Regions from separate parts of the Paracoccus sp. NIOT.M2S5SZ12 genome, predicted to be linked through region 2. Evidence: riboswitches for the same ligand, from Rfam matches in the RefSeq annotation. Region 2 holds a riboswitch; the other holds the start of a gene.
What was found. A riboswitch is a leader RNA that binds a small molecule or an ion and turns the genes downstream of it on or off. The one in region 2 is predicted to bind thiamine pyrophosphate.

Region 1: linked by a shared signal. The riboswitch ahead of AC2SGK_RS11650 (thiamine ABC transporter substrate-binding protein) and the one ahead of thiD (bifunctional hydroxymethylpyrimidine kinase/phosphomethylpyrimidine kinase) in region 2 are both predicted to bind thiamine pyrophosphate.

Annotation. Positions count from the first base shown of each region.
Region 1 is NZ_JBYLFR010000011.1:47,066-52,815, reverse strand. It holds gene mutS (DNA mismatch repair protein MutS) at 1-2,503, opposite strand, end outside; TPP riboswitch at 2,550-2,649, shown strand; gene AC2SGK_RS11650 (thiamine ABC transporter substrate-binding protein) at 2,679-3,650, shown strand; gene AC2SGK_RS11645 (ABC transporter permease family protein) at 3,629-5,164, shown strand; gene AC2SGK_RS11640 (thiamine ABC transporter ATP-binding protein) at 5,154-5,750, shown strand, end outside.
Region 2 is NZ_JBYLFR010000005.1:69,431-75,180, forward strand. It holds gene AC2SGK_RS06300 (ThiF family adenylyltransferase) at 1-8, opposite strand, end outside; gene AC2SGK_RS06305 (thiamine phosphate synthase) at 5-601, opposite strand; gene AC2SGK_RS06310 (thiazole synthase) at 598-1,359, opposite strand; gene thiS (sulfur carrier protein ThiS) at 1,364-1,561, opposite strand; gene AC2SGK_RS06320 (FAD-dependent oxidoreductase) at 1,551-2,510, opposite strand; gene thiD (bifunctional hydroxymethylpyrimidine kinase/phosphomethylpyrimidine kinase) at 2,503-3,306, opposite strand; TPP riboswitch at 3,371-3,472, opposite strand; gene AC2SGK_RS06330 (glycerate kinase type-2 family protein) at 3,569-4,840, shown strand; gene AC2SGK_RS06335 (FAD-binding domain-containing protein) at 4,907-5,750, shown strand, end outside.

The DNA.
Region 1 (5,750 bases), on a different contig from region 2:
GGGCCGCGCGGAACAGCGGCAGATCGTCGATCAGCGCCACGGGGCGGGCCGACTGACGCTCTCCGCTTTCCAGCGCGGTCAGGACGGTGCGGGCGCGTTCCACGACGGAGGCGGGCAGGCCCGCCAGCTTTGCCACCTGCACGCCATAGCTGCGGTCGGCCGCGCCCTTCCTGACCTCGTGCAGGAAGATCACCTCGCCCTGCCATTCGCGCACGGTGACGGTGGCGTTCTCGACGCCCTCCAGCTTCGCGGACAGCGCCGTCATCTCGTGGTAATGCGTGGCGAACAGCGCGCGGCAGCGGTTGGCGGCATGCAGATGCTCCATCACCGCCCAAGCGATCGACAGCCCGTCCCAGGTCGAGGTGCCGCGCCCGATCTCATCCAGGATCACCAGCGCGCGGTCATCGGCCTGGTTCAGGATCGCGGCGGTTTCCACCATCTCGACCATGAAGGTCGAGCGCCCCCGCGCCAGGTCGTCGGCGGCGCCCACGCGGGAAAACAGCTGGCTGACCAGCCCGATATGCGCCGCGCGCGCGGGAATAAAGGCCCCTGCCTGCGCCAGCACCGCGATCAGCGCGTTCTGCCGCAGAAAGGTCGACTTGCCCGCCATGTTCGGCCCGGTCAGCAGCCAGATCGCGGGCGTGGCCCCGGTGGTCAGATCGCAATCATTGGCGACGAAGCTCTCCGCCTTGCGGCGCAGCGCGCGTTCCACGACCGGATGGCGGCCGCCTTCGATGACGAAGGCGCGGCTGTCGTCGACGCGCGGCCGGACCCAGCCCTCGCCCGAGGCGAGATCCGCGAAGGCGCAGGCCAGGTCGATCTCGGCCAGCGCGCGGGCCGCCTTCCCGATCCGCGCCGCCTGATCCAGGATCGCCGTCCGCAGGCGGTCGAAGATGCCCCGCTCGATCTCCAACGCGCGGTCGCGGGCGTTCAGGATGCGGGTCTCCAGTTCGGACAGTTCCACCGTGGTGAAGCGGATCTGGTTCGCGGTGGTCTGGCGGTGGATGAAGGTCTGGTTCAAGGGCGCGGCCATCATGCGCTCGGCATGGGTGGTCGTCGTCTCGATGAAATAGCCAAGGACGTTGTTATGCTTGATCTTCAGGCTGCCGACCCCGGCCAGGGCCGCGTAATCGGCCTGCATGCCCGCGATGACGCCGCGCCCCTCGTCGCGCAGGCGCCGGGTCTGGTCCAGATCGGCGTCATGCCCCTCGGCCACGAAACCGCCATCCCGCGCCAGCAGAGGCGGCTCGGCCACCAGCGCATCGTCCAGCAGATCGACCAGCGCCTCATGCCCGACCAGATCACCCGCCGCCTCGCGCAGCACCGGGGGCGCATCGCCGGGCAGACGCGCCGCGATCGCCGCGCCCTGCGTCAGCCCCGCCCGGATCGCGGCCAGATCGCGCGGCCCGCCCCGGTCCAGCGCCAGCCGCGACAGCGCCCGGTCCATGTCCGGCACCCGCGCCAGCGCGCCGCGAAGATCCGCCAGCAGCCGCGCATCCCCCGCCAGCGCCGCCACCGCATCATGGCGCGCCGCGATCAGGCCCAGATCGCGCGACGGCGCGCTGATCCGGCGTTCCAGAAGGCGCGCGCCCGGCGCGGTCACGGTGCGGTCGATGGCCGCCAGCAGCGAGCCGTCGCGCCCGCCCGACAGGGCCTGGGTCAGCTCCAGGTTCCGCCGGGTCGCGGCGTCGATCTGCATCGTGCCGCCCGCCCGTTCGCGCATGGGCGGGCGCAGCAGCGGCAGGCGGCCCTTCTGCGTCATGTCCAGATAATCGACGATGGCGCCCATCGCGGCCAGTTCGGCGCGGGTGAAGCTGCCGAAGCCATCCAGCGTCTCGACGCCATAGAGCGCGCAGAGCCGCCGCGTCCCGGCATTGCTGTCGAAGGCGCTGGCATGCAGGTCGGTCATCACCGCGCCCGCATCGCCGATCAGCTCCTCCAGCCCGGTGTCGCAGGCCAGCACCTCGCGCGGGGCCAGGCGCGCCAGTTCGAGGGCCAGGCGCGGCAGGGGGCAATCCATCACCGAAAACGCGCCGGTCGAGATGTCGACCCAGGCCAGCGCGCCCTCCTCGCGGACCACCACGAAGGCCGCCAGGTAATTGTGCCGCCGCGCCTCCAGCAGCGATTCCTCGGTCAGGGTGCCCGGTGTCACCAGCCGCACCACGTCGCGGGCCACGACCGATTTCGAACCGCGCTTCTTCGCCTCGGCCGGGTCCTCCATCTGTTCGGCGATGGCCACGCGGAACCCCTTGCGGATCAGCGTCAGCAGATAGCCCTCGGCGGCATGGACCGGCACGCCGCACATGGGGATCGGTTCCCCCAGATGGGTGCCGCGTTTCGTCAGCGCGATGTCCAGCGCGGCGGCGGCGGCCACCGCGTCGTCGAAGAACATCTCGTAGAAATCGCCCATGCGATAGAACAGCAGCGCGCCGGGATTGGCCTCCCGGATCGCAAGATACTGCGCCATCATCGGCGTGGGCTGGTCGGTCGCGTCCCTGGTCATGGGCGGTTTCTATCCGCTTGCGCGGGCGCGCGAAACCTCTACATTCAGGGGCACCTCGGGGTGCCCCATGCGGGCTGAGACGCGACAGCGGACCCGTAGAACCTGATCCGGCTCACACCGGCGGAGGGAAGGTGCGCACCCCTTCTTTTCGATCACCCGACAAGAGAGGCTGCCCATGAAATCCGTCCTGATCCCCGCTTTGCTGCTGGCCACCCCCGCTTTGGCCCAGGACCGCATCCTGACCGTCTATGCCGGCGACAGCGTCACCAGCGAATGGGGCCCCGGCCCCGCCATCGAGGAGGGGTTCGAGGCGATCTGCGACTGCGACCTGCAATTCGTGACCGGCGACGTGCTGCCGCGCATCCTGATGGAGGGGGCGGGCACCCAGGCCGACATCGTCTTCGGCCTGAACACCGACATGACCGCGCGCGCCCGCGCATCGGGCCTGTTCGCGCCGCACGGGCAGGACACGTCCGACCTGTCGCTGCCCATCGCGTGGGAGGACGACATCTTCCTGCCCTACAACTGGGGCGAGACGGCCTTCGTCTATGACAGCACCCGGCTGGAGAACCCGCCCGCCAGCTTCGCCGAGCTGCTGGAGGCCGAGGACATCAGCATCGTCATCCAGGACCCGCGCAGTTCTGTGTCGGGTCTGGCGATGCTGCTCTGGGTCAAGTCGGTCTATGGCGATGAGGCGGGCGAGGCCTGGGCGAAGCTGGCCCCCAAGGTGCTGACCGTCACCCGCGGCTGGTCCGAATCCTATGGCCTGTTCACGGATGGCGAGGCGGACATGGTGCTGTCCTATACCACGTCCCCCGCCTATCATATTGCGGCCGAAGAGGACGACACCAAGCGCGCCGCGATCTTCCCCGAGGGGCATTACTTCATGGCCGAACTGGTGGCGCAGGTCGCGGGCACCGATCAGCCCGAACTGGCGCAGGCCTTCATGGACTGGGTGCTGACCCCCGATTTCCAGGCGACGATCCCGCTGGCCAACTGGTCCCTGCCCGCGAAACTGCCTCAGGCCGACTGGCCGCAGGTGATGCGCGACCTGCCCCGGCCCGACAAGACCCTGTTCCTGTCCGAGGACGAGGCCGAGGCCCTTCGCGCCCCCGCCCTGGACGAATGGCAGCGGGCCCTCCGCTGAGCATCGGCCACGCCATCGCGGGCGCGCTGGCAGCGCTGATCCTGGGCACGCTGGCGGCGGTGGCCTGGGTCGCGGGCGGGCTGTCGGGCCTGACCGAATGGGACCTGCGCGCGGTCTGGTTCACGTGCTGGCAGGCGGCGCTGTCCGCGACCCTGTCGGCGGCGCTGGCCGTGCCAGTCGCACGCGCGCTGGCGCGGCGCCGGTTCCGGGGACGGGGGCTGCTGGTCACGCTGCTGGGCGCGCCCTTCATCCTGCCGGTGATCGTGGCAGTGCTGGGCCTGATCGCGATCTTCGGGCGCAACGGCGCGCTGAACGGCGCGCTGGAGGCCTTGGGCCTGCCCGCCATCGGCATCTATGGCTGGCAGGGGGTGATCCTGGCGCATGTGTTCTTCAACCTGCCGCTGTCGGTGCGGCTGATCCTGCAGGGCTGGCAGGCGATTCCCGCCGAACGCTTCCGGCTGGCTGCGTCCCTGGATTTCGCGCCCCGCGACATCGCCCGCCATCTGGAGCGCCCGATGCTGCGCGGCGTGCTGCCCGGCGTCTGGCTGGCGGTGTTCCTGGTCTGCCTGACCTCCTTCACGGTGGCGCTGGCCTTGGGCGGGGGGCCGCGGGCCACGACGGTGGAGCTGGCCATCTATCAGGCCTTCCGCTTCGATTTCGATCTGGGCCGGGCGGCGGCCCTGGGGATGGTTCAGATCGCGATCTGCATCGCGGCGGCGGCGCTGGCCGCGCGGATCACGGTGCCCGCGGGCTTCGGCGCGGGGCTGGACGCTTCGGGCGGGCCGCCCGCGCCCGACGGCTGGCGGCGGCCGGCGGATGCGGCGGTGATCGCGGCGGCGGCGGTGTTCCTGCTGGCGCCGCTGATCTCGGTCGCGGCGACGGGCCTGCCGCGCCTGACCGCCCTGCCGCCCGAGGTCTGGCAGGCCACGCGCCGCTCGGTGCTGATGGCGGTGATCTCGGCGCTGCTCTGCGCAGGCGCGGCCCTGGCGCTGGCCCTGACGGTGGCGCGGGGCGCGGCCCGGTGGGTCGAGGCGGCGGGCATGCTGCCGCTGATCGCCTCGCCGCTGGTGCTGGGGACGGGGCTGTTCATCCTGCTGCGCGGCACGGTCACGCCGCAGCAGATGGCCCTGCCGGTCACCGCGCTGATCAACACGGCCATGGCCCTGCCCTTCGCGCTGCGCGCGCTGATCCCCGCCGCGCGCACGCTGCAGGAGGATTACGGTCGGCTGGCCGCGTCGCTGGACCTGCGGGGCTGGGCGCGGCTGCGGCTCTTGGTCCTCCCGCGCCTGGCCCGGCCCCTGGGCTTCGGCGCGGGGCTGGCGGCGGCGCTGGCCATGGGCGATCTGGGGGTCATCACACTTTTCGCGGGCGACAACCCGACCCTGCCGCTGATGCTCTATCAGCTGATGAACGGCTATCGGCTGGCGGATGCGGCGGCCTGCGCCCTGCTGCTGATGGCGCTCAGCCTTGGCCTGTTCTGGGCCTTCGACCGGGGAGGCCGCCATGGCGCTTGAGTTCAAGGACATCCTTCTGCGTCAGGACGGTTTCACCCTGACCGCAGATCTGACCGTGCCGCAGGGGCGTCACGCGGTGATCGGAGCGTCGGGTTCGGGAAAGTCGACGCTTCTGGCGGTGATCGCGGGCTTTCTGACCCCGACGCGAGGACGCCTGCTGTGGGAGGGTGCCGACATCACCGCGCTGCCACCCGGCAAGCGGCCATTGTCGATCCTGTTTCAGCACAACAACTTGTTTCCACATCTCAGCGTGAAACAAAATGTGGGCATGGGACTGCGCCCGGACCTGAGTCTGGATCGCGTCCAGAAGGCGCGCGTGCTGGAGGTTCTGGATCAGGTCGGGCTGACCGGAACGGGGGACCGGCGCCCCGACAGCCTGTCGGGCGGACAGCAGAGCCGAGTGGCCTTGGCGCGCGTCCTGCTGCGGGCGCGGCCGCTGCTGCTGCTGGACGAACCCTTCGCGGCCCTGGGTCCCGCGCTCAAGGCCGAGATGCTGGCGCTTCTGGCGCAGGTCGCCGCGGACACGACCGTGCTGATGGTGACCCACGATCCCGAGGATGCCCGCAGCTTCGCGCCTGACACCCTG
Region 2 (5,750 bases):
CGGCTCATGCCGTCACCGCCAGCCACTGGCGCATCCGGGCCTCGGGGTCGGGGTTCAGCGTGATGTCGGTCACGGCCGATACGATGTCCGCCCCCGCCGCCCGCGCCTGTGCACCGCGATCGGGTGTCAGCCCGCCGATCGCGACCAACGGAATGTCGCTCACCAGCGCCTTCCATTCGGTGACCCGGTCCAGCCCCTGTTCTTGCCAGCGCATCTTTTTCAGGATCGTGGGCCAGACGGGCCCAAGGGCCACGTAATCGGGGGCCAGCGCCAGCGCACGGTCCAGCTCCGCCCGGTCATGGGTCGAGACGCCAAGCCGCAGCCCGGCGCGGCGGATCGCGGGCAGGTCGGCGTCGTCCAGGTCCTCCTGCCCCAGGTGCAGCCAGTCGGCGCCCAGATCGATCGCCGCCTGCCAGTGGTCGTTGACGACCAGCGTTGCGCCATGTGCGCGTGTCAGGCGCAGTCCGCGGTCAACCTGGTCGAGGACGTCGGCGGGGTCGCGGTCCTTCAGCCGCAGCTGAACCAGCCGGACGCCCAGGGGCAGGGCACGCTCCAGCCAGGCGGCATCGTCGAAGATCGGATAGAAGCGCGGCAGCGTCACAGCCAGGCCCTCCCGATCAGGGGGGTGGAGGGCGCACCCATGTCGCGCACCCCCATGGGATCGGCGTCGCGCGCCAAGGCGCCCGCCTGCACCGCCAGCGCGAAGGCGCGGGCCATGGCGACCGGGTCGCCCGCCTGCGCCACCGCACTGTTCAGCAGGACCGCGTCAAAGCCCATCTCCAACGCATCAGTCGCATGGCTGGGCAGGCCTAGCCCCGCGTCGATCACCATGGGCACGTCGGGAAAGGCCGCGCGCAGCATGCGCAGCCCGTGGCGGTTGTTCAGCCCCATCCCCGAGCCGATGGGCGCGCCCCAAGGCATCAGCACCCGGCAGCCCGCCTCCAGCAGCCGCGTGGCCAGGACCTGATCCTCGGTCGTGTAGGGAAAGACCTGGAACCCCTCGGCGGCCAGGGTCTCGGCGGCCTCCAGAAGGCCGAAGGGGTCGGGCTGCAGCGTGTCGGCATGCCCGATCACCTCCAGCTTGATCCAGTCGGTCTCGAAGACCTCGCGGGCCATGCGGGCGGTGGTCACGGCCTCGCGCGCGCTGTGACAGCCGGCGGTGTTGGGCAGGACCCGCACCCCCAGATCGCGGATCAGCGACCAGAAGGCCTGGCCCTGGCCCGCCTCGCGGCGCAGCGACACGGTGGCGACGCCTGCGTCGCTGGCCCGGAAGGCATCCGCCAGCACCGCCGGAGAAGGGTATTGCGCCGTGCCCAGCATCAGCGCGTTGGGCAGGGTCACGCCATAGAAATCGCGCATCGCCTCAGCCCCCCTGCATGGGGGCCAGGACCTCCACCCGGTCGCCCTCGCGCAGGACCTGCGCGGCGCGGGCCGAGGAGGGCACGAAGTCGCCGTTCAGCGCGGTGGCGACGCGGGCCTCGGCCCAGCCCAGCTCGGCCAGGGCGGCCTCCAGCGTGGTGGCGGCGATGTCGCGGGGGGTGCCGTTGACCTCAATCCTCATGGACCAGTTCTCCCTTGATGCGGTCGGTCAGATAGTCGGCGGCCTGCCGCGCCAGCGCCGGCGCCATCAGATAGCCGTGGCGAAAGAGGCCGTTCAGATGCAGGACGCGCCCCCGCACCGTCACGCGGGGGATGTTGTCAGGAAAGGCCGGGCGCAGGTCCGCGCCCAGCTCGACCACGGACCCTTCCGCGAAGCGCGGGTCCAGCGCATAGGCCGCCGACAGCAGTTCCAGCACCGACCGCGCCGTGACCGGCGCGCGGCTGGCGCTTTCGATCTGGGTCGCGCCCAGCATGAACAGGCTCCCCGCGCGCGGCACGATGTAGAGCGGATGGCGCGGATGCAGCAGCCGCAGGGGCCGGGTCAGCGTCACCTCGGGCGCGTGCAGCACGGCCATCTCGCCGCGCACGCCGCGCAGGCCGGGCAGGGCGGCCGAGAGGCCCCGCGCGTCGATCACCGCGCCGGGGATGTCGTCGGGCTCCGCCTCGGCGCGTTCCACCGTGATGCCGCGCGCGGAGAGCCAGGCCAGCAGATCGGCCAGCGCGCGGCGGGGGTCCAGATGCGCCTCATCGGCGAAGAAGAGGCCCGGTCGCGGCGGCAGGTCCGGCTCCAGATCGGCGCTGTCGCAGGGGCGGTGGCCGGTGGCGCGGCGGGCGAAGCGCGCCAGCTCCACCCGGTCGCGGTCCAGCGCCACGACCAGCGTGCCGCGATGGGTGACCGGGGTGACGGCGGACCAGGCCTGCGCCGCCTCGGCGCCAAGGCGGGTGATGACCGGCTCGGCCGTCACGGCCTCGCAATGCGGGGCCAGCATGCCGCCCGCCCACCACGAACAGCCATGCGGCCCCGGCGGGCCGTTGCGGTCCAGGATGCGCGGGGTGATCCCCCGGCGCATCAGCGCGTGCGCGGTGAACAGTCCCGCGACACCCGCGCCGATGATGGTGACGTCAGACATGGTCCCAGACCGCGTGAAAGTGATGCACCGGCCCATGCCCCGAACCCACGCCCAGCCCGTCCGCCCCGGCGATGGCCGCCTGCAGATAGGCATGCGCCCGCGCGACCGCCTCCTCCAGAGGACGGCCCTGCGCCAGCCCCGCCGCGATGGCCGCAGACAGGGTGCAGCCCGTGCCATGGGTGTTGCGCGTGGCCTGACGCTGCGCGACAAGGCGCGTGACGCCGCCTTCGGTCAGCAGCAGATCGACGCAGTCGGGGCGCGCGCCATGGCCGCCCTTCATCAGCACCGCCGCCGCCCCCATGGCGCGCAGCGCGCTGCCTTGGGCCACCATCTCTGGGATGCTGGCGGCGGGGTGGCTGTCCAGCAGGCAGGCCGCCTCGGGCAGGTTCGGGGTCAGCAGCGTCGCCCGCGGGATCAGCCTGCGCAGCGCCGCCATGGCGTCCGGCGGCAGCAGCCGGTCGCCCGACTTGGCGATCATCACCGGGTCCAGCACGACCGGCAGCGCGCAGCCCGCCAACCCTCGGGCCACGGCGGCGATGGCCGCGGGGCCGCCCAGCATGCCCAGCTTGACCGCGCGCACGTCCAGATCGTCCAGCACGGCCGCGATCTGCGCGGCGATCATCGCGGGGCTGGCGGGTTCGACCATGCTCACCCGGCGGGTGTTCTGCGCGGTCAGCGCCGTCACCACGCTGGCGCCGTAGCAGCCAAGCGCGGAAAAGGTCTTCAGGTCAGCCTGGATGCCCGCGCCGCCGCCGGAATCGGACCCGGCGATGGTCAGGGCGATGGGTGCGGTCATGGTCGTCCCCCTTCGGTCGATGACGGATCACGGACGGAATGGGGGATTCGAGCGCGGTCGGGCCGCCTGTCTCTGCACCGTTCCCTCCGCCGGTATGACCCGGATCAGGTTCGATGGGTTGGCTTGCGCCTCTCAGCCCCTCAGCGGGACACCCCAACGGTTTGCGAATCGGACCTTAGCCGCGCCCCGTCGCCGCCGCAAGGCTGGTGCCCGGACGCCGGGCTGCTAAGGTCCGCGCCGAACCGACAGGAAAGGATTGCCCATGACCGCCATCACCCCCGACCAGCCCGCAGCCCTGCTGCGCGCCATGTTCGACGCGGCGGTCGCGGCCGCCGATCCGGCGCGCGTGCTGGCCGCGCATCTGCCCGAGAAGCCGCAGGGCCGCTGCATCGTGCTGGGCGCGGGCAAGTCCGCCGCCGCCATGGCCGCTGCCCTGGAGGCGGCCTGGCCCGATGTGGACCTGTCGGGCCTGGTCGTCACGCGCCACGGCCATGCGGTCCCCACCACGCGCATCGCGGTGATGGAGGCGTCCCATCCCGTCCCCGACGCCGCATCGGAGGAGGCCGCGCGCCGCTTCCTTGCGCTGGCCCAAGGCGCGGGCGAGGGTGATCTGGTCATCGCGCTGATCTCGGGCGGGGGGTCGGCGCTGATGGCGCTGCCCCGCGCGGGGCTGACGCTAGAGGACAAGATCGCCGTCAACCGGCTGCTGCTGCGCTCCGGCCTGACGATCGAGGAGATGAACCGCGTCCGCCGCCGCCTGTCGGCGATCAAGGGCGGGCGGCTGGCGCAGGCGGTCGCGCCCGCGCGTCTGGTGACGCTGGCGATCTCGGACGTGCCGGGGGACGATCCGGCGGCCATCGCCTCGGGGCCGACGGTGCCCGACCCGTCGGGGGCGATGGACCTCTCGGGGCTGGTGGCGCGTCTGGGGCCGGACCTGCCGCAGGCGGCGCGCGACCTGCTGCTGGCCCCGCCCGAACCGGGGGCCGATTTCCCGGTGGACTACCGGCTGATCGCCGCCCCGCAGATGTCGCTTCTGGCCGCGGCCGAGGTGGCGCGCGGGGCGGGTATCACCCCCGTCCTTCTGGGCGACGCGCTGGAGGGCGAGGCCCGGGAGCTGGGCATCGTCATGGCGGGCATGGCGCGCGCCGTGGCGGCCCATGGCACGCCCGCCCCGGCCCCCGCCGTCCTTCTGTCGGGCGGAGAGACGACCGTGACCATCGGTGCGGGCAAGGCCGGGCGCGGCGGGCGCAACACCGAATTCCTGCTGTCCTTGGCCGTCGCGCTGCGCGGGCATCCGGGCATCCACGCGCTGGCGGGCGATACCGACGGCATCGACGGCAGCGAGGACGCGGCGGGCGCGCTGATCGGCCCCGACACGCTGGCGCGCGCCCGCGCGGCGGGACTGGACGGGGCGGCGGTGCTGGCGGCGCATGACAGCTATGGCCTGTTCCAGGCGACCGACAGCCTGATCATGACGGGGCCGACCCTGACCAACGTGAACGATTTCCGCGCCGTGCTGGTGCTGCCCGGCTGACGTTTCGCCGCGTTGCATGCGGCGGCCGCCTTGGGCAGCCTGACCGCGTTCAGACAGGATGGCCCCATGACCGACCCCGTTCCCACCCGTGCCGAGGCGCTGGCCCGGCTTGACGCCTTCCGCCCGCGCATGGGCCGCCGCTATGCCGCGGGGCGCAACACCGATGCGGGCCCGGGGGCGCATCGCGCGGTGTCGGGCCTGTCGCCCTGGATCAGCCGCCGCCTGCTGACCGAGCCGGAGGTGATCGCCGCCGCCCTGGACGCCCACGGCCCCGAGGAGGCCGAGAAATTCATCCATGAGGTCGTCTGGCGCGGCTATTTCAAGGGCTGGCTGGAACAGCGCCCGCAGGTCTGGGACGGCTACCGCCGGGGGCTTGAGGCCGATCTGGCGGGACTGGAGGCCGACCGCGCCCGCGCGCGCGCCGTCCGCGCGGCCTGCGACGGGCGGACCGGGCTGGACTGCATGGATGCCTGGGCCGAGGAACTGGTCACGACCGGCTATCTGCACAACCACGCGCGGATGTGGTTCGCCTCGATCTGGATCTTCACGCTGGAGCTGCCGTGGCGGGTCGGGGCGGATTTCTTCTATCGCCATCTTCTGGACGGGGATGCGGCGTCGAACACGCTCAGCTGGCGATGGGTGGCGGGGCTGCACACGCGGGGCAAGCCCTATGCCGCCGATGCCCAGAACATCCGCCGCTTCACCAATGGACGCTTTGCGCCCCAGCCCTCCGACCTGGCCGAGGTCACCGAAGGGCTGGAGGCCAGCGAACCCGACGGCCTGCCCCCGCTGCAGCCGCTGCGCCGCCCGGTGGCGCCCGACGCGACGCGGCCCACGGCGCTGCTGATCACGGACCAGGACTGCTGCGTGGAGGATTTCGCGCCGCACGGCCTGCCGCTGGTCGCATCCG